3 regions of the uncultured Chloroflexus sp. genome follow, and region 2 is predicted to be linked to each of the others. Evidence: riboswitches for the same ligand, from Rfam matches in the RefSeq annotation. Region 2 holds a riboswitch; each other region holds the start of a gene.
The links. Region 2 has a riboswitch for cobalamin ahead of cobO (cob(I)yrinic acid a,c-diamide adenosyltransferase). Riboswitches for the same ligand answer to the same signal wherever they lie in the genome.
Positions count from the first base shown of each region.

Region 1: linked by a shared signal. The riboswitch ahead of Q1A00_RS09120 (hypothetical protein) and the one ahead of cobO (cob(I)yrinic acid a,c-diamide adenosyltransferase) in region 2 are both predicted to bind cobalamin.
Region 3: linked by a shared signal. The riboswitch ahead of Q1A00_RS13690 (prenyltransferase/squalene oxidase repeat-containing protein) and the one ahead of cobO (cob(I)yrinic acid a,c-diamide adenosyltransferase) in region 2 are both predicted to bind cobalamin.

Region 1 is NZ_CALLJH010000024.1:2,169-11,931, forward strand. It holds gene Q1A00_RS09110 (M23 family metallopeptidase) at 1-276, shown strand, start outside; gene Q1A00_RS09115 (hypothetical protein) at 632-964, opposite strand; cobalamin riboswitch at 1,718-1,863, shown strand; gene Q1A00_RS09120 (hypothetical protein) at 2,090-2,428, shown strand; gene Q1A00_RS09125 (ABC transporter substrate-binding protein) at 2,484-3,374, shown strand; gene Q1A00_RS09130 (acyl-CoA thioesterase) at 3,367-3,771, shown strand; gene Q1A00_RS09135 (hypothetical protein) at 4,257-4,457, shown strand; gene Q1A00_RS09140 (zinc ribbon domain-containing protein) at 4,630-5,172, opposite strand; gene Q1A00_RS09145 (extracellular solute-binding protein) at 5,329-6,636, opposite strand; gene dps (DNA starvation/stationary phase protection protein Dps) at 6,641-7,132, opposite strand; gene Q1A00_RS09155 (CAP domain-containing protein) at 7,319-8,677, shown strand; gene Q1A00_RS09160 (hypothetical protein) at 8,820-9,763, shown strand, end outside.
Region 2 is NZ_CALLJH010000007.1:49,757-59,519, forward strand. It holds gene Q1A00_RS03375 (sensor domain-containing diguanylate cyclase) at 1-762, shown strand, start outside; gene ilvA (threonine ammonia-lyase, biosynthetic) at 749-2,266, shown strand; cobalamin riboswitch at 2,343-2,488, shown strand; gene cobO (cob(I)yrinic acid a,c-diamide adenosyltransferase) at 2,606-3,214, shown strand; gene cobN (cobaltochelatase subunit CobN) at 3,384-7,616, shown strand; gene cobT (nicotinate-nucleotide--dimethylbenzimidazole phosphoribosyltransferase) at 7,701-8,756, shown strand; gene Q1A00_RS03400 (energy-coupling factor ABC transporter permease) at 8,829-9,569, shown strand; gene Q1A00_RS03405 (energy-coupling factor ABC transporter substrate-binding protein) at 9,566-9,763, shown strand, end outside.
Region 3 is NZ_CALLJH010000039.1:77,902-87,664, forward strand. It holds gene Q1A00_RS13670 (bifunctional RecB family nuclease/DEAD/DEAH box helicase) at 1-2,356, opposite strand, end outside; gene Q1A00_RS13675 (YcxB family protein) at 2,340-2,843, opposite strand; gene Q1A00_RS13680 (ATP-binding protein) at 2,856-3,269, opposite strand; gene Q1A00_RS13685 ([LysW]-lysine hydrolase) at 3,383-4,429, shown strand; cobalamin riboswitch at 4,609-4,750, shown strand; gene Q1A00_RS13690 (prenyltransferase/squalene oxidase repeat-containing protein) at 4,896-5,957, shown strand; gene Q1A00_RS13695 (hypothetical protein) at 6,004-6,741, shown strand; gene Q1A00_RS13700 (histidine phosphatase family protein) at 6,963-7,574, shown strand; gene cobS (adenosylcobinamide-GDP ribazoletransferase) at 7,577-8,329, shown strand; gene Q1A00_RS13710 (energy-coupling factor transporter transmembrane component T) at 8,516-9,643, shown strand; gene Q1A00_RS13715 (DUF5131 family protein) at 9,755-9,763, opposite strand, start outside.

The sequences.
Region 1 (9,763 bases), on a different contig from region 2:
GGCTTGGCAGTCGCGATCATCGGTGATGACGGCTGGCGCTACTACGGCTCACATTTGTCGGCGGTTGCTGAAGGGATCGAGCCGGGGGTGCGGGTCGAGGCGGGGCAGGTCTTGGGATACACCGGTAACAGCGGCAATGCGCGTGGCACCCCGCCGCACCTGCATTTTGGCATCTCACGCCCGACAACGCCGGACGACTGGGCCGTGCGGCGCGGCGAGATCCCGCCGTTTGCGTACCTGCAAGCGTGGGAGCGGGGCGAGCTGCTGCGCCCGTAACCGTAGGCTGTGGGCAGGTGTTTTGAATAGACTATAGATTGCCACGGGTTGGACGGATGTGTACGGATCGGTGAAAATCCGTAGCACCTATACGAATTCGTATCCTAATTTGGCTGAATGGGATACATATTTTCACAATTGGGAACAGATGCACACGGATCAGTATCGCTCAGCCACTTGCCATAGTGTGATGGTGTTGCTGGACGCCGTTCGTGAGTTACGACCCAAGCTTCACAATCATCGGAATGAAGATCTGCGGCTGCGGCGCCTTGCTCCCGTCCGGTTCCACCACTCGCATCGGGAACGGACGGTAATCGGCAGCGCCGTCGCCGAGTTGGCCGGAGTTGTTGCAGTCCTAGCAGCGGACGGTGCCGTCAGTCAGCAGTGTGCAAGTATGCACACTATCCACCGCGATGGCCTTACTGGTGGGAGGGGGCCGTCTTGCCGTCGCCAAGTTGGCCGTAGTGGTTCCAACCCCGGCAATGACCATAGCGCTATCCGCTAGCCCGCAGGTATGATCATTGCCTGCAACCACTTGGGTAAATTCGATCCCCTGCGGCGCCGGCGGTTCGTTGAATGTCGCTGCTGTCGCGCGTGGTACGCGGATGGGCAATGTAGATGGCACGGCGAACGCGGCGAGGACGAGCGTGATCAACAGCAGAGCTGAGCATACCACTGGATGACGCATAGCGAACCTCCTCTCTCAGAACGTATGATCGAGCAACGAACGATGTGAAGACCTGTACTGGCGGGCGCTGCTCGACAGCGCCATTCAGCGCCTGTTCGTAGCGGCAGGCGGCTAGTTTGCCCAACTGATGCGTCATACCGGCATCTATTGAGGAATTTGGCAAGGATGTTCCTCCTATTGAATCGCCTTCGCGCAGCGTTGTCACTGTGATCGGGATAGTAACCGGCGCAGCGTTATCAGTCTTCAGGACTATGAAGTTGAGTTATGGTTAGGCATCTTGAGCAGCTTGGGTGGTGTCGGTATACCCGTGGATTCGACGATATTAGCGTTGGTGTTTTCAGAACAATCTGCGGTGATTGATTTTCGCGGCTGGCGGCAAATCTTTGGTGAAGAGAAGCGAACGTTCTCGATGGCTGATTACAAACGCCACCTGAGCGGTTAAACGTCTGGCGGCTGAGTTGGGGTGGCTGGTGCAAGAGGTTGATTTGGCGATGTGGGAGTATGATCGCAGTATGGATAAGAGATAGTGATGTTCAGAGAGTGTGGTAGTTTTACTACCGCACTCCGTAATGATGTTCGTTATGCAATAGAGTTGTGTTTCTGCATGACGCACTCTGTCGGTGGGGATTGTTGCGAGCAGGTTATAATCCCCCTAGTTATCCTTTTTTACGCGGTGTGGTCAGGTGTTCACGCTGATGATGAGCAGACTGAGAACGAGTGCGCTATACTATGTATCTATAATCGTGTACGTTGCCAACCAAATACCGTCGCGGTGACCCGTTAGCCCGGATGCTAGGGCGTAAAGGTGGAAGCTGGTGCAAGTCCAGCGCTGTGCCGCAACTGTAACCGGTCAGGATTGGCCGGAAGCCAGGACGCCTGCCGCGATGTGTCTGTTCAGCCCTTCTCGAGCTAAGGAGGACGGACATGCCCCGCGCGCCTTGAACGCGCTCTCGCGTTGACCCAGATCATGTTGCCCCGATCTCTGGAAGGAGATCGGGGTTTTTGCTTGTAGCGCGAAGCTGCACTGACTCTTATCTCCCTTAATCGCTCGTGCTGGGAGGTTGTTGGTTTGTTTGTCGTGAGCGCTGTGCCTGCTGTTGGCGTAGGCAGGAAAGGAGCGGGCCAATGTTGCAGTGTGATGTGCGCGATATTTGTGATGAATTGCATACGATCGAGCAGCGGCTTGCCGGCTACTGCCGTGATTTTGTCGAGCTGGTGAACCAGTCGCCATGTCTAGCACTGAGCTATATCGAGCGCATCGCTCATGATCGGGCGCGTATCTTGCACCTCGCCTTGCTATCGCGCGGTCTCAGCACCGATTACGAGCGTTGGGCCAAGACGTCAATGGATGAGCGGATGCGCCAGATCGGTTTCGACCGGTTTTCGCGCCGCAAGTTGCGCTATGTGCGCTGGGCCGGATTTAGTTGTGAATTGTCGGCTTTGCAACCATTCAACTCGACGTAGCTGACCTCAATAACTTGATAATGTGCCTTCACCAATGGCGAGAGGAATGAAGAGTATGCGCATTGTGTCATTGATGCCGCCGGCAACCGAGATAATCTGCCGTCTCGGTTTGGCCGATCTCTTGGTTGGCGTTTCCCATCTGTGCGATTTTCCTGCCGAGGTTGTCACCGGATTACCACGTGTGACCCGCTCGGCGATCCCTGCTAGCCTCTCGGTGGCAGAACTCGATTGGGTGTTGGCGACGCGCCTACGCCGGGGTGAGAATCTCTTTTCACTTGATGAAGCTGCGCTTATCACGCTCGCGCCTGATCTGATCATCACTCAAGACCTGTGCGATCTTGGTTTGCCTTCGTTTGACGAGGTATGCTCGCTGCGGCAGCGTTTGCCGGCTGATAGCCAGATCGTCTCGTTGGCGATGCCTGATCTCGATGACCTCTCTCACGATGTGATGGTCATCGCGGAAGCGGTAGGTTATCCTGAACGGGGCCGGCGGTTGTGCGACCAGATGCAGATGCAGTTAGCGCGGGTGCAGATGGCCAGCGCTGGCCGTCCGCGTCCGAAAGTGGTGGCGCTGGAGTGGCTCGACCCGCCGTTTACCGCTGGTCAGTGGGCAGCGGAGATTGTGCGGTTGGCCGGCGGGAATGAGTTGTTGAGCCGGGTGGATGGGCATTCGGTTCCGGTGAGCTGGAAACAGATACAAGCTGCGCAACCCGATGTGATCGTGTTACTGTTGGCCGGGCATACGGCCCAAGCCACCGAGCGGTATTGGCAGACCGCCAAACTGCCGTGCGAGGCGCGCGCGATCCCGGCTATCCGTGATCGGCGGGTTTACGCGCTTGATGCCCGCCCGCTCAGTATTCGCCCCACGCCGCGTATGGTCGATCTGGTCGAACGTCTGGCAACGCTCTTACCCCCAACTCGATTGACGGAGCAGTGTTATGCCTAAGTCACATCACGTCGAAACACGCATGGTCTTTCCCATTTTCCCCGCCGACACCAATCACTATGGCACGCTCTTCGGCGGGCAAGCGGTAGCGTGGATAGATCAAGCCGCTTTTGTCTGCGCCACCCGCTGGTGCCGGCGCAAAGTGGTGACGGTTCACCTGAGCGAAGTTAACTTTCGCCACCCGGTGCGTGAGGGATCGATCGTCGAATTGATTGCGCGTCTTGTCCGCACCGGGCGCAGCTCGATGCACATTTCAGTGGAGATGTGGTGGGAGCCGATGGATCACGAGGAGCGAGTGCTAGCTTGCCAAGCCGAATGTGTCTTGGTCGCGATTGGCGATGATGGGAAGCCGGTTCCTGTGCCGTCGCTAGATCCGGCGGCACTTGCCGGGCAGTGACAGAGCGGCGCTTTGCTATCATGGACGCTGCACCGGCGAGCTTGCGATAGGGATGAGGAGGGCCACTACGCAATGCCCCAAATGCCATACCGAACGATTGAGGCAGCGTTAGGATCCTCAGCCCGTTGCTGAAGGTGGTCAAAAAGGGCGATATACTGGCTGAGAGGATCGGTCTGGGCACGTCACTCAAAGTTCTGACATCAAGTCGTACTCTTTCTCATCGTGTGGGTATCTGGAGCTGTAGGTTGCCGAGTTGGAAAAGTTGAAGGCGTAACGTTCCGCTTGCGATCTCTTGCTAGCGCGCCGGCTAAGAGTGGCCGGCGCCGTGTTTTGCGAGGCAGCAGTGGTACAGGTTGCTTTACCCTGCCCGCCACATCGTCTACAACTTCCGATACCCAAGCGGTAAGCACGACGGTCAATGCCCTGCAAGTAGGCTGCGTGATCACACCCTACACCGACAGTACCAGCCGGAGATCGGTCGGTACGTGCGCGAGCAGACCAACGACTCGGCGGCGCGTGCGCTTTCGCGTGAAACAGGCGATAGCTTACGCTGGTGGTATCTAACGCGGGCCGGCATCCACGCCGAAGAGGGCGAGCATTCGTTCATCCAGCCCACTGCCGGTTGGTCACACTGCTTGGTCTATGCCTATATCTTGGGCGACGGGCGCAGCCAACTGCATCACTGATTCGACCGTCCGTGGGTGTGCGGCAATCTCAATTCAATCCAGCAACTTATCGCTACCATTCAGGCGCGGGATGATGAGAGTCTGCCGCTGCGGGTCTGGATGTCGCTGGTGTTGCGAGGATCATACGGTGTAGGACACGGATGAAGTCAATCCGTGTCCTACGCCCAAAGCGTCACGGCGCCTTCCCTTTCCACCGCCAACTTTCCATCAGCAAGGTCAAACCCACCAGCAAGAGCAAGCCGGGGAAAAAGAGGCGTGGCATGAGGAACAGCACTCCCAACCCAAACAGCCAGATTGCGTTGCGCATCCCAGCAGCGATGGAGCCGCGCTGGAAGTGAAAGATGAGTTGGGTAATGCCTAGCACCATCAGAATGTTTGGCCAGATCATGGGCGGCAACCGGAAGATGATCGGGATCAATAAAGCCGCCCCGATCAGCAATAAGGTGATGCCTAGTTCATGCTTGCCGCGCGCCGGCTTGGGTTGAGGAGCCGCTACGGTGCGCGCTTGCCCACTTCCCTGCATCGGTTCGCCGCAGAAGACGCAGAAACGGGCGTGGCGCGGATTGACAAAGTGGCAGTGCGGGCAGGTAATGGTTGTGGCATCGCTGCTCGGCAGTTGCACCGTTTCACCCGTCGCCACACGCACCGCTGTGCCACATTCGATGCAGAAGCGGGCGTCATCGGGTAGAGTGGTATTGCAGTGTGGGCAGTGCATAGCGCCCCCTTTCTGAGCCAATACGCAATAAACGATCGTTTGCGCAAGAAGATAGCGCTTCGTCGTTAGAATTGGATCGAACAATCTGACCGTCTCTGGTGGGGAGTGGGGCAGTGCAACTGCCGCACCCTCTTTACTATGACGCTGCTGCACAGGTTAGGGTTGCGCAAACTGGCGCAAGCAGGCCAACGCCTCGCGTTGCATACGTGCTGGCGCATCTTTAAGGGGCGGATCGCCGGTAGTGGCGCTGTACAGGTACGATTCGACGCCAAAGATAGCACAGCGCGCTGCCGGGGTGGGCGGCAGGCCGGGAGCGGTGGCGGCCTGCGTCGCAGCGGCGGCGCGGGCGGGGTCGGTTTGGATGCTGGAATCGGCCAGTAATTCGCGGCGGGCCGGTAACCGGCCCAGTGCTGCACTCAGCCGCAGTTGCACATCTGGTCGGTAGAGTATATGAACGATCGCCACTACATCCGCTTGCGTGGCCTGTCCGTCGCGGTGACGCATGAACAGGCTGCCGCCGATCAGCGGTCGGGCTGGATTGCCGTTGAACGCCGGCAACGGCGCGATCCCGATCTGGAAGGTGTCGCTGATAGCGCGGTAGGTGGGCCATGCCCAATCACCATCGATCGCATACGCCGCAAACCCTTGCGCCAGCAGCCGTTGGCCACGGGCATAACTGTCGCCGTTGCGCGGCGCCGCTTGGTACAGATCGCGCAACAACGTGATCGCATCCGTCATTGCCGGCGTGTCGAGCGTTGGCTCAGCGCCGTCGGGGGTGGTAAATGCGCCGCCAGCAGCGTAGAACCACGGCGCTAGCCAGCGCGCCGCCCCCCAACCCTGCACTAGACCGGCCCGCTCTGGTGTACGCGCCGCTCGTGACGCTGCTACGAGATCGACTGCCGTCGCCGGGGGAGTACGGTCGAGCTGGTAGAGGAGTAGCAGCATATCTTGCGCCATGACTGGCGCTCCCCAGAGCATATTATCGCTGCTAGCAATCGTGCGCAGGCCGGGCAAGAGGTCAGCCGGCAGCTCGATGCTAAGCGGCGCAAGCGCGTTATCAGCCAACAAGCCAACCAACGCCTCTTGATCGGCCCAGATCAGGTCAGGCGGCGGCAGGCCGAGCAGGCGATCGGTGGCGAGACTGAGCAACAGCCCGTCGGGGTCGCGAGGAATGATGGTTAATTGAATATCACTTGCTTGCGCTGCCGGTTGTAATTCGGCGGCAATCGCCGCTTGGGCGTCAGCCGGCTCGGCGACCCAGATCGTCAATTGGCGCGCCGCCGGGGTAGCCGTGGGGATTGGCGTTGCGGTAGGCATTGCGGTCGCCGTGGGCGCTGGGGGCACAGTTGGCGCTGCGGTCGCCGTGGGCGCTGGGGTTGGCGCAGGCACCGGTGCAGCGCAGGCGGCGCAGATCAACGCCGCGACGCCGATCAGCGCCGCGGCGCGGGCAATGCGAAGACTCACGGCACTATCCCTGCAAATGGGCTTCGAGGAACCAGAGATCCTTGTCGATGATGCGGGCGATCTCGGTCATCAGATCAGCGGTTGCCTGATCACCCATCTCGGCGGCGAAATCAATCGCTTGGCGCGTCGTCTTGCCGTAGGCGGCAAAGCGATCGGCCAAAGCTGCAACATGGGCCATGCCGTCGGTGATGTCGGTGGGGTATTCGGGCAAGCGCGACGCTGCAGCGGCGAGGCGCGCCGTACCCATTGCCATACCGCCAAGGGCCGTGACCCGTTCGGCCAATGCATCAACGAACCCGTTCAGCCGCCCGGCCAACTCATCAAACAGCTCGTGCAGCTCCATGAAATGCGGCCCTTTGACATTCCAGTGGGCCTGCTTGGCTTGGCTCATCAGATCAAACGTATCAGCCAGTTGCTGGTTGAGCATCGTGATCAGCGACCGCCGCCGCTCGAGCGGCAAATCGATCCGGGTGGCAAATTCCGTGGTCTGAGTCATTGGTTCCCTCCTTATCAGTCCATCCTAGCCAAACCGCCCAGTGCGGCTGGCTACAGCGATGACAGCAGGTGAGGGCGTCATCACGGTACTTTCATCATACCAAAGTCAGGCTAGTTATGCCAATACACGGTTGGTACAATAGCCAACATAACCTGCCGGCAATGCGCATGATAGGAGCATACCGATATGTGGCGATGGTTGGGCTTCACAGTGATTGGCGTCATCATGCTCTGCTCATTGTTGCCTGCGCAACCTGTGCAGGCCCAATACCGCATCTGCTTCGCCGAAGTGCCAGATTGCATTACAGGCCGATTTGCTGAGTACTGGCAGCAAAATGGCGGGTTACCGGTATTTGGTTTCCCGATTTCGCCTGCCCTGACGCAAGAGGTCGAAGGGCGTGCGCGGCTCGTGCAACTCTTCGAGCGCAATCGCTTTGAACTGCATCCCGAATTAGCGCGGCCTTATGATGTGCTACTCGGCCGGTTGGGTGATGATTTGTTGCAACGGCGGGGGATGCCGTGGCAAAGCGAACCGAAAGCGCCGGTGACGCAACAAGCCGGTTGTCGTTATTTCGCCGAGACCCAGCATCTCGTTTGTGATGCGTTTTTGCACTATTGGCAGGCGCACGGTCTTGAGTTTGACGGTAGGCGCGGGTTCAGCGAGGCGGAAAGCTTGGCGCTCTTTGGGTTGCCGTTGACTGAACCACGTATGGAGACCAATGCGTCGGGTGATACGGTGCTTACACAGTGGTTCGAGCGGGCGCGGTTTGAGTTGCATTCGCAGCTTGGGCCAGATGTGGTGTTGTTGGGCTTGCTTGGCCGCGAGGCCTTTGCGCCTCCGCCGGCGTTGCCTGCCTATTGGCTGGATCGGCTGAATGCCTACCGGGCGTTTGCCGGCTTGGCGCCGGTGCAGGAAGAGGCAGTGCTCAGCGATAACTGTTGGCAACACGCCCGCTATGTGGCTGAAAATAATCATCTGACCCATGATCAGAACCCTGCGCTGCCGTATGCCTCGCCGGCCGGGCAAATCTGCGCGCAGAAGGGGAATGTGTGGATAGGGTGGGGCTTCTCGTGGCAACCGGCCGCTGCGATTGATAGCTGGATGGAATCGGTCGGTCATCGCCTCTGGATGCTCTATCCAACCCTCCAGCGCACCGGCTTTGGTTTCTACTCAGTAGCCGATGGTGGGCGGAGCGCGGCAGCGCTCGATGTGTTGTCGTCTTTCGACGAAGGAATCAATTATACCGGCTGGCCGGTGTATTATCCGGGGGTGAACCAACAGGGTGTGCCAGCGGCCATCTACCCAATTACACTGCACTGGCGTTATTTCGGCAGTACGCCAACGGTCACTGCAACCGATCTGCGAGTTGTGGGCGGTACGGCATTGCCGCATACGGTTTCGACCGATTTGCCGGCTGGCCATAAGGGGATCGCGATTATGCCTGCCCAACCGTTACCGGCATCGGCTACGATTGAGGTGACGGTAGCCGGTAGCTACGATGGGCAACCGTTTAGCTATACGTGGCAGTTTCAGACAGGGCGGTGAGCGTCACTGGTCAGCGCGGTGTGATAACGTATGGAGGATGCGGCAGTCTCACTGCCGCACTCCAGACTGGGCACATTGCTTGGGGTAGGATCCGGCAGCGTGATCGCCTGCCGTACTCTCGTCAGAACATACGGTGTTTGTGATGCGTCTCTTTCCGATCATTATCTACCTACTGTTCGTCGTTGCGCTCGCTTCCGTCCAAGCCCAAGCCAACCCGGTGACAGTGTGGGTGCCGTGGGTGCAAGCTCCGCCGCCTACGGTGGCTGGTTATCTGGGCAGTAGGCAGGACGATACGCTGGTTGCGGCCGGCTTTACGCCTACCGGTGAACTGGTGCTGGCTGGGAATGTGCCGGCGCTGACTGGCGCGCCCGAGACGATCGTGCCGGGGGGCGGGTCTGGCGCGTTGATTAGGATTGCCGCCGATGGCCGGACGATCAGCGGGGTAGTGCGGGTCGCTGCAACGCTCAACCATGCGGCGCTTGCCAGTGATGGTAGCGCCGTTGCATGCGGGCTAGACGGGGTGATCGTGTTGGAACCTGATCTGGCGACGGTGCGGTGGCGGGCGACGCCGGGCGCGGTCGCGCGTTGCGCGATTGCCGCTGATGGCCGGGTAGCAGTGTTGCGAGCCGCCGATCGAACGGTACTGGTCTATCCACCAACCGGCGGCGCACCGTTGGCGATGACCGTGGCCGGCACTGCTGTCGCCGATATTGCGCTTGATGCGGCGAATGGGCTGGTCGTTGCCACCGGCTACACCCAAGCGGCTTCCGATCTGAAGGTGGCCTTTCTGCGCGCCTACCGTCTCACTGATGGCAGTGTGGCATGGCAGCGCTATGGTTTCAGCGCTGCGGCTGTCAAAGGGGTGAATCTGGCTGCTGATAGCGAAGGGCGGCGGGTAGCGCTAGGGGCTGACGGTCTGCTCTACTTCGCCGGCTATACCGATGGCGGTAATTCTATCTTTGGCCGCGATCCCGCCGATCTACACCGTGTCCTCAGCAATAGCGAGTTGATCACATTCGACCAATACAACAATCCGTTCAATCTCAGCGGTGCAAAATCGTTGGCGTGGTACGGCCGGTTCGATCC
Region 2 (9,763 bases):
GGGGCGCACGCGCTGCCTGAACCGGCGATGCAACCCGCGCTTGAGATCGAAGGCGATCTGGATCATCAATCACTCTTGGCGACGCCGCTCGTGGTTGGTGATCGGATTATTGGCGCATTGCTGGCGTGGCACGATCACCTCGATGCCTATACCATGTCTGATTTGAGCGCACTCGAGATGCTAGCGGCGACGGTGGCGGTTGCGCTGTACAATGCTCTGCGCTTTGCCCATATGCAGACGCTGGCGATGACCGATACGCTTACCGAGTTGGTGAACCGGCGCCATTTTCTGCAACATTTACAACACGAAATCGATCGTTCGCGCCGGTATCATACCCCGGTCAGTATTGCGATGATTGATATTGATCATTTTAAGCAGGTGAACGATACCTACGGCCATCTGGCCGGTGATCATATTTTGCGCGAATTGGCGCGCCGGTGCCGGCAACAACTGCGTGATACCGATATCCTAGCGCGTTATGGCGGCGAAGAGTTTGGTTTGATCTTACCGGAAACACCGTATCATGCGGCGTTGTTAGCGGCTGAACGCTTGTGCCAGACGGTGATGGCTACGCCGTTTCTAGTTGATGAGCAACAGATTACGCTAACGCTCAGCATCGGTGTTGCGACCTTTCAAGCCGTTTCTCATCCTGATCCGTCTTCCCTCATTGCTGATGCCGATCGGGCGCTCTATCTGGCCAAGCAGCGAGGGCGCAACCGTGTCTGCGGCGCACAGGAGCTTTCTACATATGCCGAACCCTGATTTTACCTATGTGCAACGGATTCTGACCAGCCGGGTCTACGATGTGGTGCAAGAAACGCCTCTGCAACCGGCGCCGCTGCTCAGCGCGCGGCTGGGGGCGCAGATTTTCTTTAAGCGCGAAGATCTGTTGCCAATCTTTTCGTTTAAGCTGCGCGGTGCTTATAATCGGATGGCGCATCTGAGTCCCGACGAGAAGGCGCGCGGTGTGATTACCGCTTCTGCCGGGAATCATGCCCAAGGCGTGGCCTATTCTGGTCAGCAACTGGGCATTCGCACCCTCATCGTGATGCCAGTGACCACGCCTGAAATAAAGGTTGCGGCGTGCCGCCGCCGCAACGCCGAGGTGGTGCTCTACGGCGATAGTTACAGTGACGCCGAGGCCCATGCCTATCGTTTGCAGAAGGAATTAGGTCTGACGTTCATCCATCCCTATGACGATCCGCTGGTGATCGCCGGGCAGGGAACGATTGGGCTTGAGATTTCGCAGCAGATGCGGTCCGAACGCTACCGGGTCTTTGTGCCGGTGGGGGGCGGCGGCTTGATCGCCGGTATTGCGATCTTTCTCAAGAGTATTAACCCCAATATCGAAATTATTGCCGTTGAGCCGGACGACTCCGATGCGATGTATCAGAGCGTGCGGGCTGGCTATCGGGTGACGCTCGATCAGGTCGGCATCTTTGTCGATGGCGTGGCGGTGCGGCGTGTCGGCGAGCATACCTTTGCGATTGTGCAACGCTACGTTGATGATTTTGTCCGCGTGACGACCGATGAGGTCTGCGCCGCGATTAAGGATGTGTTTGAAGATACGCGCGCGATTATGGAACCGGCGGGGGCGTTGGCAGTCGCCGGTCTGAAGCGGTACATTGCCGAGTACGGCACCGATCTGCCGGCAGTGGCGTTGACCTGTGGCGCAAATATGAATTTCGACCGCCTGCGCCATGTCGCCGAGCGGGCCGAGATTGGCGAACGACGCGAAGCCCTCTTTGCCGTCACTATCCCCGAACGCCCCGGTTCGTTTAAGCAGTTTTGTCGTACCATTGGGCCGCACAACATTACCGAGTTCAACTATCGTTATGCACCTCGTCCCGATGCGAACGTGTTTGTTGGTGTGCAACTGACCGATGCGCGTCAGCGTCACGAGTTGGCCGAGCGGTTGCGGAATGCCGGCTACACAGTGCTCGATCTGACCAATGATGAGCTGGCAATTATTCATCTGCGCCACATGGTTGGTGGGCGCGCGCCAGAAGCGACCGATGAACGGCTCTTTTCGTTCGAGTTTCCTGAACGTCCGGGGGCGTTGCTCCAGTTTCTCGAGTCACTCGATGCGTCGTGGAATATTAGTCTGTTCCACTACCGCAATCACGGCAGCGCCCATGGCCGGGTGCTGGCGGGGATTCAGGTGCCTGATGCTGACCTCGACCGGTTTTACGCTTCGCTGAGTCGGTTAGGCTATCCGTACCAAGAGCAGAGCGATAATCCGGCGTACCATCTGTTTTTGAAGTGAGACTAGCTTGCGCAGCATTGCGCTTGATAGTGCATCAGCGATTCTGTGTTATAATTGACGCATTATTGCACATACGCAATTCCATACCCATCGCGGTGTCCCGCTAGCCCGGATGCTAGGGCGTAAAGGTGGAAGCTGGTGCAAGTCCAGCGCTGTGCCGCAACTGTAACCGGCCGTTATCGGTCGGAAGCCAGGACGCCTGCCGCGATGTAATGGTTCGTTCAGCCCTTCTCGTGCCAAGGAGGATGAACGGGAGGCGCATACCTGCGCGTCATCGTTTCATAACCCCGGCCAGTGCAAGTGGCTGGGGTTCTTGTTTTAGTTGTAAAGGCGCAACGTATGGAAGATACACCCACAACACCAACTGAGCCGGGTTCATCGCCTGAAGCTGAAGCGCGCCGCAAGGCAGTGCGGGCTAGTCATCAGCCTAAAGGGTTGGTGATCGTCAATACGGGCAATGGAAAAGGCAAAACTACTGCTGCCCTCGGTATTCTGCTGCGTGCGTGGGGGCGCAATATGCGTGTCGGTGGTGTGCAGTTTATCAAACACGAACAGGCTAAGTTTGGTGAGTTGCGCGCGCTTGAGCGCATGGGGATTACCCTGACGCCGCTCGGTGATGGCTTTACGTGGACGAGCCGCAATCTCGATGAGACGCAGGCGCGGGCGTTGCACGGTTGGGAGTTGGCCAAGCAGCAGATTGCCAGCGGCGACTTCGATGTCTTTTTGCTCGATGAGTTTACTTATGTGATGCACTACGGCTGGGTGCCGGCCACTGAGGTGGTGGAGTGGCTGAAGGTGCATAAGCCGCCGATGCTTCATCTGATCATTACTGGCCGCTATGCGCCGCCGGAGTTGATTGAGTATGCCGATCTGGTCACCGAAATGCAGGAAATAAAGCATCCGTTCCGTGATCAGGGTATTCGCGCTCAGCCGGGGATTGAGTATTGAGGGTTTGCGAGCATTGACTGCTGAGGTAGTTTTTTACCGCAGGGGGAAGCGGAGAGCGCAGAGGTTGAGGAAGTTGAATAGCAAGTTCGGTTGTGCGTGTGACCAATGAAGCGCCCCTCCGCGTCCTTTGCGTTCTTGGCGGTAAATTTGGCACTAGCAGCGAGGAACCATGGTCGAATCGCTCAAACGCAATATGGTGCAGCGCCTCGATGGGCGGATGGTCAATGCCGGTGCCCGGCGCGGGATGCTGATCATCTGTGCGACCGGCTGCTGCTGTGGCCACACCGAGCGCGGCTTTGCGCCGGTACCTACTGATCTGTACCATCGCGAATGGGAGCGGCGGCGGCTGCGCAATCGGGTGCATCTGAGCCAAGGCGGTTGTCTTGGGCCATGCCCACTGGCGAATGTGGCCCTTTTGCTGATGGATGGGCGGCCATACTGGTTTCATTCGCTGAACGATCCGGCGCTTATCCCGATTCTGTACGATTTTATTGAGGAGCTACTGGCAGCCGATCATCCGCTGCCGCCACCGTCGGCATTGGCGCCGCACCTGTTCAACGGCTTTAGCTGGGATGGCGTGAGTGCGCCGACCACGATCGCCGAACGACTACCGGCAGTGGTTGGTGATGGCATTCTCGTGCTGAGCCAAGCCGATACTGACTTGCTCGCGCTCGAGCAGGCGCTCGACCTGTTGCCCGACGGCTTTGCGCCGGTGCGGATGGCGCACGTGGGCCGGTTGGCCGAACCGGCGGCGATTGACCGCTTGCTCGAACAGTATCTGCCTGCGGCTGCGATCGTGGTAGCGCGCCTGCACAGTCCGGCAGCATTCGCCTATGGTCTCGAACGGCTGCAACAATGGGCGGCGGCGACGGGCGGCTTCCTACTCTGTGTGCCGGCAGTCGAGCAGGTTGACCCTGATCTGATGGCACGTTCGACAGTTGGCGTGCCGTTGGCGATGCTGGCGAGCGCCTATTTTCAGGCTGGCGGCGCGGCCAATCTTGCCAACGGCTTGCAGTGTCTGAGCGATTACCTGTTGGCGAGCGGGTGGGGCTACGATCCGCCGGTCGAATTGCCGCTCCACGGTATCTACACCCCACCCAAACTACGTCGGCGCGGCAAGGTGGCCCAACCGGCGCTGGCGGCTGATGACGCGCCGGTAGCCGGCCTACTCTTCTACCGCGCCCATTTGCTCAGCGGCAATACCGCCTTTGTCGATGCGCTGATCGCTGGCTTGCAAGCGCACGGCTTGCGCGTGCGCGCAGTCTACACCCATTCGCTCAAAGAGGTGAATACGGCGGGCCTGCCGGTGGCGCTCGATCTGTTGCGCCAAGCCGGGCCGGTTGATGTGATCGTCTCGACGCTCAGCTTTGCGCTTGGCGATAGTGATCCGCATCCATTTGCGCAACTCGATGTGCCGGTCGTGCAGGCGTTGATCAGCAGTACCAGTCGCGAGGTATGGCAGCGCGACGGGCGCGGGTTGGGGCCGCTCGATACGGCGATGAATGTGGCCTTGCCTGAACTTGATGGCCGAATCATTGGCATACCGGTGGCGTTTAAAGCCCAAGCGGGCGAGTCGGCGGCGCGCTCATTGCCCGATCAAGAGCGGATCGAACGGCTGGCCGGCATGGTCTGGCGGTTGACGCAATTGCGGTGCATCCCGAATGCGCAGAAGCGGATCGCGGTCATCTTGACTAACAGTAACGCCAAAGCGCAGCGGATCGGCAATGCGGTCGGCCTTGATGCACCGGCCTCGCTGATGCGCCTGTTTGCCGCCTTGCGCGAGTCTGGCTATATGGTCGGCGATTTGCCGGAAAACGGCGACCGGCTGATCGCCGATCTGATTGCACGCTGCTCGTATGACGAGACGTGGTTGACTACCGAGCAGTTGGCCCAATCGTACCGGATTCCGGTGGCTACCTACCAACGCTGGTTTGCCGAGCTGCCGGCGGAGGTGCAAGCGGCTATGACCCGCCAATGGGGGCCGCCGCCGGGAAGCGCGTATGTGCATAACGGCGCGCTGGCGCTGGCCGGGTTAGAATTCGGCAACGTGTTTGTAGCGCTGCAACCGCCGCGCGGTTACGATATGGATCCCGATGCCATCTACCACCGGCCCGACCTGCCGCCGCCGCACAACTACTACGCGCTCTATCGCTGGCTACGCGACGAATGGCGCGCCGATGCGATCATCCATCTCGGTAAGCACGGCACGCTCGAATGGCTGCCCGGCAAAGGGGTTGGGTTGAGCGCTACCTGCTTTCCCGATCCATTTCTTGCCGATCTGCCCTTGATCTACCCCTTCATCATCAACGATCCCGGTGAAGGTACCCAAGCCAAGCGGCGCGCCCATGCGGTAATCATCGATCACCTCACTCCGCCGATGACCAACGCAGGCGCATATGGCGATTTGGCCGAATTGGCCCAATTGGTCGATGAATACTACCGTATGGAACGGCTCGATCCGAGCAAGCTGCCGCTCTTGCAGCGCCAGATTTGGGAGGTGCTGCAACGCAGCCAGTTGGCTGACGATCTGCGCTATGTGTTACAGGCCGATCACGGCGATCACAAGCACGAGTGGGATGGGAGTGTGCTTGAAGACGGTACGCCCACCGTGTTGGCCGAGTTAGAAGGGCGTGAGGTTGCTCACCTACTCGAAGACATCGAAGGCTATTTGTGCGAACTGACCGGCGCGCAGATCCGCGATGGTCTGCACATTCTCGGCACGGTACCCGTTGGCGCGCAGTTGGTCGATCTGGTGTACCACCTGCTGCGTTTGCCCAACCTGCACGCGCCGAGCTTGCCGGCAACGGTCGCGGCGGCGTTGGGAGAAGACTGGCGCACCTTGCAGGAACAGCCGGGCCGACGGCGGTTCGGTGACGAGCAGTGGGCAACCAATGCCGATTGCATCGCGGCTCTTGAGAATCTTTGCCGGCAAATATTGAGCCGGCTCAATGATGCTGGTTGGGAGACAGCGGCAGTTGCTGGTGTGCTGACAGATGCTTTGCCGGCACATAGAGATCACGAGCCGGTTGCTGCGGCGCTGCGCTACGCCTGCGAATGGATCGTACCGCGCTTACGCCAGAGCGCAACTGACGAAATCGTACATCTGCTGGCCGCGCTTGGCGGTCGGTTCGTACCGCCGGGGCCGAGCGGCGCGCCGACGCGGGGCATGGCCCACGTTCTGCCGACCGGACGCAACTTCTACAGCCTTGATCCGCGCAGCGTGCCAAGCCTCGCCGCGTGGGAGACCGGCCAAGGGCTGGCGCGCGACCTGATCCAGCGCTACCAGCGCGAATACGGCGCCATCCCTGAAAGTGTCGGCATCAGCATCTGGGGCACCAGCCTCATCCGCACTGCCGGTGACGACGTGGCGCAGGTATTAGCCCTGCTTGGCGTGCGCCCGCGCTGGCAACGTGAGAATCGGCGCGTGATCGGCTTCGATATTATCCCGCTCGCTGAACTTGGTCGCCCGCGGATCGATGTCGTCTGCCGGATTAGCGGTTTCTTCCGCGACGCCTTTCCCCATCTTATCGAGTTGATCGATCAAGCGGTACAGGCAGTGATTGCGCTTGACGAACCGCTGACGATGAACTTCCCGCGCAAACACGTCTTGATGACCGAACAGGCGTTGGTCGAGAGCGGCACAGATGCTGAGTCTGCCCAGCGAGAGGCGCGCTACCGCATCTTCGGCAGTCCGCCGGGAAGCTACGGCGCCGGTATGCTCCAGTTGATTGACGGCCAAAACTGGAGCGATGAAACCGATCTGGCGCGGGTGTACTTGAAGTGGGGCGGGTATGCCTACACCGCAACCGAGCAAGGCGTACCGGCAGAGACCGCCTTTGCCGCTGCGCTCAGTACGGTGCAGGTCGCCACCAAAAATCAAGACACCCGTGAACACGACATCTTCGACAGCGACGACTATTTCCAATTCCACGGCGGCATGATCGCAGCCATTCGCGCACTGAGCGGCCGTAACCCGGCTCGTTACTTCGGCGACAGCAGCGATCCGGCGCGGCCCCGCACTCGCGATCTGCGCGAAGAGGCGCGGCGCGTTTTTCGAGCGCGAGTAATTAATCCGAAATGGATTGCCAGTATGCGCCGGCACGGCTATAAAGGCGGCCTTGAACTGGCCGCAACTGTTGACTATCTCTTCGGCTACGATGCGACCGCGCAGGTGTTGGCCGATTGGATGTACGAACAAGTAACCGAACATTACGTGCGTGATCCTGAGGTGCAACAATGGCTGCAAGCGGTTAATCCGTGGGCGTTGCAAGCAATTGCCGAACGGTTGAACGAAGCAATCGGACGCGGTATGTGGCGTGAACCATCCGCCGAGGCGCAAGCCGCTATCGCAGCAGTGTTGGTTTACGGTGAAGAACAGCGCGAAGGATTACGTTCCCTTTAGTGGATAGCTCTTATTGATGAGGTATTCGGCGAACAATCCGTAAAGCTATCGGGCATCCGACTTTCATAGTATCAGGAGACACCTATGACCCTTTTGACCGACACCATCAACCACATCGGCCCGCTCGATGATCAAGCAGCAGCGGCAGCACGTCGTCGGCAAGACACCCTCACCAAACCGGCTGGTTCATTGGGGCGGCTAGAAGAACTCTCGATCCGGATTGCCGGCATAACCGGGCGCGAGCGACCACGGCTCACCAAGCCGGCGGTTATCGTCATGGCCGCCGATCATGGCGTGGCCCGTCAAGGGGTCAGCGCCTTCCCTACTGAAGTGACACCGCAGATGGTGCTTAACTTTTTGCGGGGTGGTGCGGCGATTAACGTGCTTGCCCGTCACGTAGGGGCGCAGGTGATCGTCGTCGATATTGGCGTTGCCGCCGATCTGCCGTCGCATCCTGAACTCGTCAGTCGCAAGCTGGCCTATGGCACTGCCGACTTCAGTCAAGAGCCGGCAATGAGTCTTGAGCTAGCCCGGCAAGCGATTGAAGTCGGGATTACCTGCGCCAACGAGGCGATTGACAATGGAGTTGACCTGCTTGCAACCGGTGAGATGGGTATTGCCAACACAACGGCGGCAAGTGCGGTAGTAGCGGCGATCACCGAGCGGCCCGCCGCAGAAGTGACTGGCCGCGGCACCGGCATTGATGATACTGCTTTGGCGCGCAAGATTGCCGTGATCGAGCAGGCGCTGGCGTTGCACCGGCCCAATCCACGCGACGGACTTGACGTGCTAGCAAAAGTAGGCGGGTTGGAGATCGGCGGCTTGGCGGGTGTGATCCTCGGCGCAGCGGCACGGCGGGTGCCGGTGGTGATCGATGGGTTCATTGCCGGCTCGGCAGCACTCATCGCGGCGACGATAGCTCCCGCGGCTACGTCGTATATGATCGCCGGTCACCGCTCGGTGGAGCGAGGCCACGCGGCTGTCTTTTCGCATCTTGATTTACAACCGTTACTTGATCTCAATATGCGCCTCGGTGAAGGCACCGGTGCAGTGTTAGCCATGTCGATCTGTCAGGCGGCGTGCAAGGTGCTCGACGAGATGGCGACATTTGCCGAGGCAGGTGTGTCAGAAAAACAGTAGCGGCGCAGGGCGGTGCGCCCCGTGGCAACCGGCGCATGGTCATTCTACTGCTATGATGGGGAGAAACCACGCATGAAGCACCGTTGGGTCATGATCGTCATTGGAGCAGCGCTGCTCATCGTAGGTGAAGCGCGGCCAGCGTATGCGATGCATATTATGGAAGGCTTCTTGCCGCCGCTGTGGGCATTAATTTGGTTTGCGGTCACCATCCCGTTTTGGGTGATCGGGTTTCGCCAGCTTCAGCGCATGGTGCGCGAAAAACCCGAGGTACGGTTGCTGCTCGGTTTCGCCGCCGCCTTTACCTTTGTGCTGAGCGCGTTGAAACTTCCGAGCGTTACCGGTTCGAGTAGCCACCCGACCGGCACCGGTCTGGGTGCAATCCTGTTTGGGCCGTGGGTGATGAGTGTGCTCGGTTCGATAGTCTTGCTCTTTCAAGCCCTGCTGATTGCCCACGGCGGCTTGACTACGCTTGGCGCGAATGCGTTTAGTATGGCGGTGGTCGGGCCATGGGTAGCGTGGCTGATTTGGCGCGGGTTGGTTGGGCGGGCGCCGTTCTGGTTGGTGGTCTTTTTGGCGGCGGCGCTGGCCGATCTCTCAACCTACGTCGTCACTTCGTTGCAACTGGCGCTGGCCTTTCCCGATCCGGCGGGTGGCATCCTCGCTGCCTTCGCCAAGTTTGGCGCGATCTTTGCCGTGACTCAGATTCCACTCGCCATCAGTGAAGGGATTCTGACCGTGTTGATCATGCATGCGTTGCAAACCAACGCTGCCGCCGAGTTGCAGGCGCTTGCAATCAAGGGGGTGCGATCATGACAACCAAACCGTTACGTTGGCCAGTGGTAGTAGCGTTGTGGCTGGTGGTGATCGGGCTGGCGATTGCACCCATCTTGCTCATCCGGGACAGCGAGTTTGGCGGGGCTGATGCCGCCGCTGAAGTTGCCATTGGCGAGATTGCGCCTGACTACGAGCCGTGGTTTGCGCCGTTATTTGAGCCACCGGGTAGCGAG
Region 3 (9,763 bases), on a different contig from region 2:
AGCGCAGTGTTGTTGCGAGATCGCACTCAACACCGCTGAGATCAATCCGCAGACACAGCGGCACATCAGGCAGCGGCAGCGGCTCGACCTGCTTTTTCTGCTCGGCCTTCAACCGCACCCCTTTCCGGCCACCGGTCAATTCAGCCTTCAACGCCTGCCGGCGCTCGTTTTCGGCCAGCGTCTCGAGCAAGGCCGGGTCTTGATCTTCCAACTCGTAGCGCACAATCAGGCTAGTACCGGCCAGTACCCGCTGTTCGGGCGGCGGCAGATGCTGCTGCCCCCATGTCACCAGCGCCACGTACCGCTCGAGCAACAGAAATTCGGCCAGCGCATCGGCCAAAGTATGCGCCCGTCGTGAGTAGTTGACAATGCACGAGAGATCAAACGCCGGTTTGGTTGTGCGCGGATTGCGCGGTACTTGATCGACCAGCAGTGCGATGGCATGTAGCCGCTTCTCGACAAAGTTGATGACATCTTGCCGCTTGACTCGCCGGTAATCAACCAAATCGTCATTGCCGTGACCGGGTGGCGGCGGTAATGCATCCCACGCTGCATACACATATTCAAGAGGTATCTGATTGTTGAAGCGTACCCGTCGGGTATACCAGCCCAAATCTTTGTCATTACCGAGATCATCGAACACGCGCCGGTAGAAGAGCCGGCGATACTCGCCCCAATCAAACCGCTGCATGTACGCCAAGCGCGCCAACGAGTCGTAGGCGAGCGGGTCGTTGCGGAACCGACGGCGCTCGCTGATTAGCACCGTTACCATCGGCGCTTCAAAACCGGCGCTCTGCGCCGCCAGATCGTAGAGTGGGGTCGAGCCAAAGACTTGAGGGTGGCGGGCCAGCCCGTCGAGCAGGTTTTGCAAACTGAACGAATCGGGCACGATTAGATGGATAGGCGCTTGCCGAGTCTCATCAGCCACCGCAACAATCGCCTGCAAGAGTTCATTGATCCATTCTTCCAGCAACTTCCCTTCATCGGCTGGCAACTGCGGCGGTTGGTCGAGTAATTTGATCAGTGTCCGTTCCTGAGAGGGGACACCGTTTCTATACCCAACCACCAGCGCACCGAGCAACACTAGCATGCCCTTCGTATGGTCGTAAAGCGGGTCAAGATAGACGGCGATCAGGTTGGGATGGAAATCGGCGCTTACAGCAGGCAACGAGCTATGGCCTTTGTAGGGCAGATAAGCGGTAGCTGTGAGCCGATCGCCACGCCAGCGGCGAAACGCGCGGGCGCGGTGAATCAACTCATCGAGACGCGGGGCCAATATGGGATGGCTGTGCAGTTGGTTAATCAATGGACGGTGGCTGTCCGGCGTGATCAACCGCTCGCCATCGAACTCTTTGAGCAGAGCCAGTTGGTTCGTGGTGGTAATACCGTGCGCGCGTAAAGCTGCCTTCTCCGGCTCGGTGAGCGACGGGATAAGTGAGAGGTCATCGTGGGTGGCAGCCCAGCGCATACACACTTCGTTATAGAGGCAGCCATCGCACTTAGCAGTGAGATGAAATGGCAACTCGGCAAACGGCGCAGTGGCGGTAGTCGCCAAAATCGATGTCGACCCATCGAGCAGGGTCTCAATCTCGGCGAGGTAAGGGGCAGGATCGGCAATCAGCTCAAGCTGAGCAATCGTCACACCGAGGAGATCAGATGCCTGCTGGCGCTCATTGGCCACCCGCCGCTGTTCAGCAGGGGTATGCTGCGGTGATGGTGTCTCACCGCGATAGAGCACGCCAAGCCGGATGGAAGCCAGCGTCACGCCGGCATCGCCCGTTATCTGTTCGAGCAGACGTTGGTAACAGGCCAACTGCAAGCGGTGCTCGATCTTGGCTGCCGCCGAACTTTTGGTGTCAATAATGATCGCATGGCAAGCGCCGGCATCATCGCAGGATAGCAACAGCAGATCGACATCGCCGCTCATCTCCCAGCCGTACACGCGCGCGGCTAAGCGGGGTTGAAACAGCACGTGGGTCGTGTTGGGCGTCAGATGCCGCAACTGGTCAATAACGATATGATTGTGATTAGACAGCAAAAAGTTGGGAACACCCTGTTGCCGGCGCTGCGCGCAGTGAATCGCCTGCGGAAACCGCTTGCGCACCTGCGCCTCGATCTCCTGCTCAAACTGGCGCCCAGCGATGGTCAGCATCGGCGGGAGGGGCTGAAGCGACATACCGTAGCGGGGCAGCCAACTCAGCTCCTTCCGGCGTTCGTGCAGGCGCAAGCGCAGATAGCGCCGGCACTGATCGAGCCGCAGGTACTGGGCTAGATCGGTGGGAGAAATCGCCTGCGGTTGGGCCGAGTCAAGCGCCAACGGCGGTAAGCGCTCATCTATCTCATGCTGCTGGCTCATCGAACACCCCCGGCTCTGGCTTGGGCTCGATCCGGTTGCGCAGCATGCGCTCGAAAGCGCCTACTTGGCGGGGGCCAATCGCGCGGGCCGAGATGAGCAACACCTGCCCATTGATCAGTTGCAGCTCGTAAACACCGCCAAGCTTGCGCCACGCGCGCACCTTCGACCATGGAATCTCGCTGCGCCCGCTGCGTGCGCTGACGATCAACGTCTCGCGTCCCAATTCGTAACGAGTTGGCTGGTAAATCGGTAGATCGCAGTTGCGGCTCTGGCGGTAGATCAGGACAAAACCGGTGATGGCGTAGACCAGAAACGGAATCCAGCCGCCGATCAGGGCTGGCGCTTGCGGGATGCTCGGATCGTAGATCACGAATGCGGTCAAGATAGCGGCGACAAACGCAAACACGTAGAAAATCGGCCGGCGAAAATAACGGCTCAGTGCATGGCGCGTAAACTCGCGCTGGCTAATAGTGCTCTCGATAATCATGGCCAGTTACCGCTAAAAAGCATTCCACTTCACCAGTATTAATTCATTTCCACCCTGAGGCAATACTCGATATTGTAAATCATCGAGCAGATGGCGCGACAAAAATAACCCCAACCCGCCGGCGCGTTGCTGGCCGCGCCCGATCAGATTGCGCGGCAGCGGCACATTGAGCGGGTTGAAGGCCGGCGCGGCATCGCAAATGCGCACACACAGCATATCACCGTCGTTCCAGACATCGACCCAAATGGGGCCAGCTTGGCCGCCATAGCCGTAGGTAATCGCATTGGAAATCAGCTCATTAGCCGCATACACAACATCGTCGATACTATCCCGGCGAGCGCCGATATTGCTGGCCGCATCAGTGATGAAACGCCGGATCTGTTTAAGGCTGCGTAGGTCGGCGTTAAAGACGAATGATGCGGACATATTATCTCCAGTATAGGTGGGGATTCGGCAAATATATCGTGCATGATACCATAGGGTGAGGAAGTAGTGAGTAACAATACCTCTGTTAGGTTATCGCTGAGGAGAGTTTGATAATGCATGAAGCGGTTGAATTTCTCATTCGCCTCTTGCGCACGCCATCGTTATCGGGCCACGAAGCGGCGGCGGTGCAGGTGATGGTCGAGCAGATGGCGGCTTTTGGCTGGGAAGCATTCGTTGATGAGTCGGGCAGCGCGGTTGGGCATGTGGGCACAAGTGGGCCGCTGGTGGTGTTGCTCGGCCATATTGATACTGTGCCGGGCGAGGTGCCGGTGCGGATCGAGGATGGTAAACTGTACGGACGAGGCGCGGTTGATGCCAAAGGGCCGCTGGCAACGTTTGTGTGGGCGGCGCGGCGGGCCGAATTGGCCGGCACGCTTAACTGTCGGCTGGCGATCATCGGTGCAACCGAGGAAGAGGCGGCCAGTTCGCGCGGCGCACATGCCGCCCGTGACCGGTATCGTCCGGCATTCTGCGTGATCGGCGAGCCAAGCGGTTGGGATCGGATCACGCTGGGGTATAAAGGACGCTTGCTGACGCACTACCGGTATCAGCAGCCGGCTGCCCACAGCGCTGGTGAACAGCGTGCCGCACCTGAGCAGATGGTTGATTTTTGGCGTGCAGTTGAACAACATTGTCAGCATGTGAATGCGGGGCGTGAGCGACTGTTCGAGCAGTTGATCCCCTCGTTGCGCCGCGTGAGCAGTGGCAGCGACGGAATCAGTGAATGGGTAGAAGCGACTGTTGGTCTGCGCCTCCCACCCGGCATTGATCCGCACGAGTTAGCCGAGACCGTGCGCAGGCTGGCCGGCCCGGCAGAGGTAGGATTTGAAGGGGCCTGTCCCGCCTTCCAAAGCTCACGCACCACGCCGCTGGCCAGCGCCTTTGTGCGTGCTATCCGCCAACACGGCGGTCAACCGGCCTTCTTGCACAAAACCGGCACTGCCGATATGAACGTGGTCGGGCCGGTGTGGCAATGCCCGATCGTCGCCTACGGGCCGGGCGACTCGCGCCTTGACCACACCCCCGACGAGCACGTCGAGCTGGCTGAATACGAGCGGGCGATTGCGGTGTTGGCCGAGGTGCTGGCGCAATTGCGGTGATGGGGAGGGAGTTAGGGAGATGGGGAAAGATTGACAATCCCGACTCCCTACTCCTTGCCTACAAACGGGCAAGCCGCTTGTAGCGAGAGGGTAGTAGGGAGATTGCCAAGCTCTACTCCATTGACGCACGGTAGCAATTATGGTACTATCGCCGCAATTGAATATAAGTAATTGCGGGGTAGCAACCCCGCCAGCAGGGAGCCCGGAGGAAGCGAAGGGCTTAATTGGGGGAAGTCCGGTCAAAGGCCGGCGCAGTCCACGCTACTGTAGGTCGCCATCGGCGACGAGCCAGAATGCCCGTCCCTGCTTGTTCGCTATCACACCCGCGCTGGAAAGGGGGTGAGGCGCGCGCAAGATTGGCGTTCTTTCTTGCCTTCGCACCCTTCCACAGCCGTGGAAGGGGTTTTTGTTGTCGGGGCAATAGATCTGTTGGATTGTGATGTTTTGTTGAACGAAAGGGATCTGCATGATGCGCCGGGTTTTTGCACTATTCCTTGCCACGGTGTTGAGTATCGCCGCTTGGCTGCCGGTCGCTGCGCAGGGCACGGCGGTCGAATCGGCGCTGAAATGGGTCGCCAGTCAACAGCAAGCCGACGGGAGCTTTGCCGGTTTTGGGCCGGGTGACACAGCCGACGCGATCGTCGCTTTCGTAGCTGGTGGTCAGCAACCGTCGGCCAATGCCGTGACCTACCTCGCCGGGCAGGCAGCCACCTACGGCACCTCATCAGCCGGTGCGACGGCCAAACTGATATTGGCCGCCGTCGCCGCTCAGAGCGATCCGCTCAACTTCGGCGGGGTCAATCTAGCCCAACAGCTTGGTTCAACGTACAACGCAACGACCGGTCAGTACGGTAGCGATGTGTACGGTCATGCGCTCGCATTATTAGCGATCAAGGCAATGGGTGTGCAACCGCCAGCGGCGGCGATTGACCGGCTGATCGCGCTGCAATTGCGCGACGGCGGCTGGAGCTTTGATGGCACGGCGGCAACCGGTAGCGATACGAACACCACGGCGTTGGCAGTGATGGCGCTGGCTGGCCGGGCCCGCGCCGCTGATGCGCTGAACGCGGCGCGGGCTTACCTGCGCGGCCAGCAAAACCCTGATGGCGGCTTCCCCTACTCGCAGACATCGCCGTTTGGCAATGCCAGCGATGCTAACTCGACGGCAGCGGTGACGATGGCCATCATTGCCCTCGGCGAAGATCCCAGCGGCGCAGCGTGGAAGCAAAGCGACGCGACGCCACTCAGTGCGTTGGCCGCCTTCCAAAACAGCAGCGGTGCGTTCCGCTATCAAAATGCGATGCCCGATGATAATGCGCTCGCGACCTATCAGGCTATTCCGGCGCTGGTCGGGAAGGCATTGCCGGTGGCGACGACCTCGATCCCAGCAGCGCAGAGCCTGATTGCGCCGGCGACTACGCTGCCGCGCACTGCTGGCGAAGCACAGCCGCTATTGCCGCTGCTGGCGCTGGCTGGCTTGCTGGCGTTGGCGGCAGGGCAAGCGTTGCGGCGGACGCAGGTAGGATAATGAGAAGATAGCTTGCAGGGCACAGCGCTGCTGTGCCCATACAGCGATGAAGCGAATTTTTCAACTTGTTGGCTTAATCGCGATCGCGCTTCTCTCTGGCGTGGCTGCCGCGCAACCGGCGGTTAACCGCGCCGGAGTAGTCGTGCGGTTTGGCAATGGCGAAGTTGTTACTGCGTGCGTCGAGTTTAGTGAGCCGTCGATCAGCGGATTAGAGCTGCTCGAACGTAGTGGCCTGCCGGTCATTAGCCAGCAAAGCAGCATTGGCGCAGCGGTATGCAAAATTGGGCGCGAAGGGTGTGATTATCCGGCCACCAGTTGTTTCTGTGCTCGCGATCAGCAGGGTCGGGCGGTGTATTGGGCCTTCTACCGGCGCGAAGCGGGTGGGTGGCGCTACTCTAACCTCGGTGCGAGTAGCGTGCGGGTGAGCGATGGCGATCTGCACGGGTGGGCATGGGGGCCGGGTGATGCCAGTGGCGGGGCGGTTCCGCCTCATCTGGAACTCGCCGATGTATGCCGGAGTGAAGCGGCGGAAGCGGCGACTATAGCGCCGACAGCGACGGCAGCACCTACCACAACGCCACCGCCGGCGGCGACGGCAACACCCACCGCAACGGCAGCACCTACCACAACACCACCGCCGGCGGCGACGGCAGCACCCACCGCAACGCCACCGCCGGCGACCGGCACTGCCGGGCAATGGCTGGGCTTTGCGGCGCTGGCGGCGTTGTTAATCGGCGGTATTGTTGTGGCGGCAACGAATCAACGAATGAGAGGAACGAATTAACGAATAGTGATGTACCAATGGAAAGCCGCACGGCGGTGTGGCTCCTACAGCGGCGTGATCATACGGCAAGGGTGGGAGGCGGTCGACGGCGGGGGGCCGGTCGAGGGTAACCCCGCACGGCAATGCGGCTCCCTGATCGAGCCAACGATACATCGTATTATCTCTCTGCAACGCCAATGCGCGTGCCGTCAATAGTGAGAGGATAGGGGGTTAACGACACAATGCGCACCAGTGTCTGGCTCGTTCGCCATGGCCAAACCGAAGCCAACCGTGCTCGCCGGTATCTGGGCCGTGGCGATAGCCCGCTGACCGAGTACGGCCTGCGCCAGCACGCAGCGGCGGCGAATCGGCTGCGCGCGTTGCCCTTTACCCATGCTATCGCCAGCCCTACCCAGCGCACGCGCGCGTTGGCTGCGGCCCTGCTGCAGCATCGTTCCATCCCGTTGCGTGAAGACTCGCGCTGGATCGAGGTTGATCAGGGTTTGTGGGAGGGACTAACCTACCGTGAAGTAGGGCAACGCTTCCCAACCGATGCCCAAGCACGTTGGGCGTTAGGGATAAACGGGCGACCTACCGGCGGCGAGAGTCTGGCTGAGGCGGCGACGCGGGTGGCGGCAGCGTGGCAGGAGCTGTTGGCAAACTATCGCGGCGGACGGGTTCTCGTGCTGACCCATGCCACACCTATTCAACTAGTGCTCTGTTTTTGTTGTAATATCCCGATCGCTGAACACTGGCGCTGGCGGATCGATTTGGGTAGCATCACTGCGCTTGATATCTACGGCGCGTCAATTATTATCCGCACGGTGAATACCGTGCCTCCTCTCGGAGGATGACTATGAGCGAATCGCCGGCTCGACCTGCCAATGGTCTGCTCGAAGCCATCCGGTTTCTCACCATTATCCCACTGCCCGGCCTGCCGCCGATGAACGAGCAGAGCGTGGCGCGGGCGATTCCGTGGTTCCCGGCGGCCGGGTTGGTCATCGGTGGTGCAATGGTCGTCGTCGATGCGGTTGCCCGCCCGCTTTGGGGTGATCTGGTGGCGGCAGTGTTGGTCGTCGCCACGTGGGGGATTGTCACGGGCGGCATGCACCTCGATGGTGTCAGCGATACGTTTGATGCAGTGATGAGCTGGCGCTCGCGTGAGCGCAAGCTCGAGATTATGAAAGACAGCCGGATCGGCGCGATGGGAGCGATTGCGCTGATCATGACCATCTTGCTCAAGGTGGCGTTTATTGCCGGCGCAACGGTGGTATGGCCGGCGTTGCTGTTAGCGCCGATACTTGGCCGTTGGGCTGATTGCTACGGCATCTATCGCTTCCCACCTGCCCGTGAAGGTGGGTTGGGCCGGATGTTTAACTCACACGTCCAGCAGCGCGATCTCTGGCTCTCGTCGGTGCTGATGTTGGGCAGCGCATGGCTGATCGCCGGTCTTGCCGGGATTGTCGCTGCGGCGTTGGTGCTCGCGGTCGCGCATCTGCTGGCACGCTGGTGGGTGCGCGATTTGGGTGGTCTTACCGGTGACACCTATGGCGCAATGTGCGAAATCGGTGAAGTAGTCGTATTGGCAGTGCTGACAGTAAGAATATGAACGCGATAACGCAAGGTCACAATGATGGCAACGGTGCGAAGGAGATAAGGATATTTAGTACGCCTTTGCGCACACCGCGCCTTGGCATTTCTAACGCCACGCACCTTCGCATCCGCTTTGCCTTGGTGGTGCCACACCTTGCGTCTTTGCTCACGCTGCGTCTTAGCGCTTGACGAAAGGCTCACTATGCACACCCGCACATGGCTTTGGTGGCTGGTCGCCGCTGCTGCGATCGCGACGCTGGCTCCCCACCCGCTCTACCATATCTTGTTGATGCTCGCAGTGACGTATGTCTTTACAGCCCGGCGCGACGATCGCCCGCTGGCGCACAGCTTCACGCTCTTTGCCCGCGCCGGCGCGATCCTCTGGCTCGGTTATATCATCTTCGCCGTGGTGACGGTGGGTGGGCCGCGCGGCGCGACGGCGCTCGTTACATTACCCGCTTTGCAACTGCCGATTTGGCTGGGCGCGATTGTGCTGGGTGGGCCGATCACCGCCGAAGCGCTTGCATGGGGAGCGACGCGCGGGTTGGGGTTGTGGGCCTTACTGCTGATCTTTGGCGCGTTTAATGCACTGGTTGATCACCACCGGCTGTTGCGACTAGCGCCGCGATCGCTCTTCCACGCGGGGTTAGCGATCACGATCGCAATTGCCTTTGCACCGGGGTTAGTGCGATCCATCCAAACCATCACTGCTGCCCAACGCGCGCGTGGTCATCGCTTTGGCGGCCTGCGCAGTTGGTGGGCGCTGGCCGGGCCGCTACTGGCCGGCAGCCTCGAACGGGCGCTGCAATTGGCTGAGGCGTTAGAGGCACGCGGTTATGGACGCACGCTTGCTGCAACCCCAGACACTGGACGGATGCTCATACTGCTGGCCGGTCTCAGCAGTCTTGCCGGTGCGTTGATCGGCTGGCTCTGGGCCGGCCCGGCGGCGTTTCCGCTGATGGCTCCGCTCGCCGGTGCCGGGCTGCTCCTCACCGGCTGGGCCGCCCGTCAACTCAGCCGGAGCGTGCCGCGCACCACCTACCGGCGCGAACGCTGGCACCGCCACGACACTATCGCCTGCATCAGCGCTGGCATAGCGTTGATCACCATTGCCGCGCTGCGCCTGCTCGAACCAGCCGTGCTGGTCTATTATCCCTTCCCAACCATCTCCCTTCCCACCTTCGATCTGCGGGTGGGCGTAGCCATAGTATTGCTGGCCGTGCCTGCCTTACCGCTACGCACACCCCTGCCGCGCCGCGCCCGCCGCATCGTTACCGATCGACGCGCTGCCCGCCGCACAGCAGCCCAACAAGGTGCGTTCGCGGATTGAGCGTGATGCGAGGGATTACACTGTGTACGAGATGACCGGGTGGCGATTGGCTCTTCGCTATGCGTGGATGACTGCTACGGGCGAGACGATAGGAGGGATGTGCCATGCGCCCTACGATAC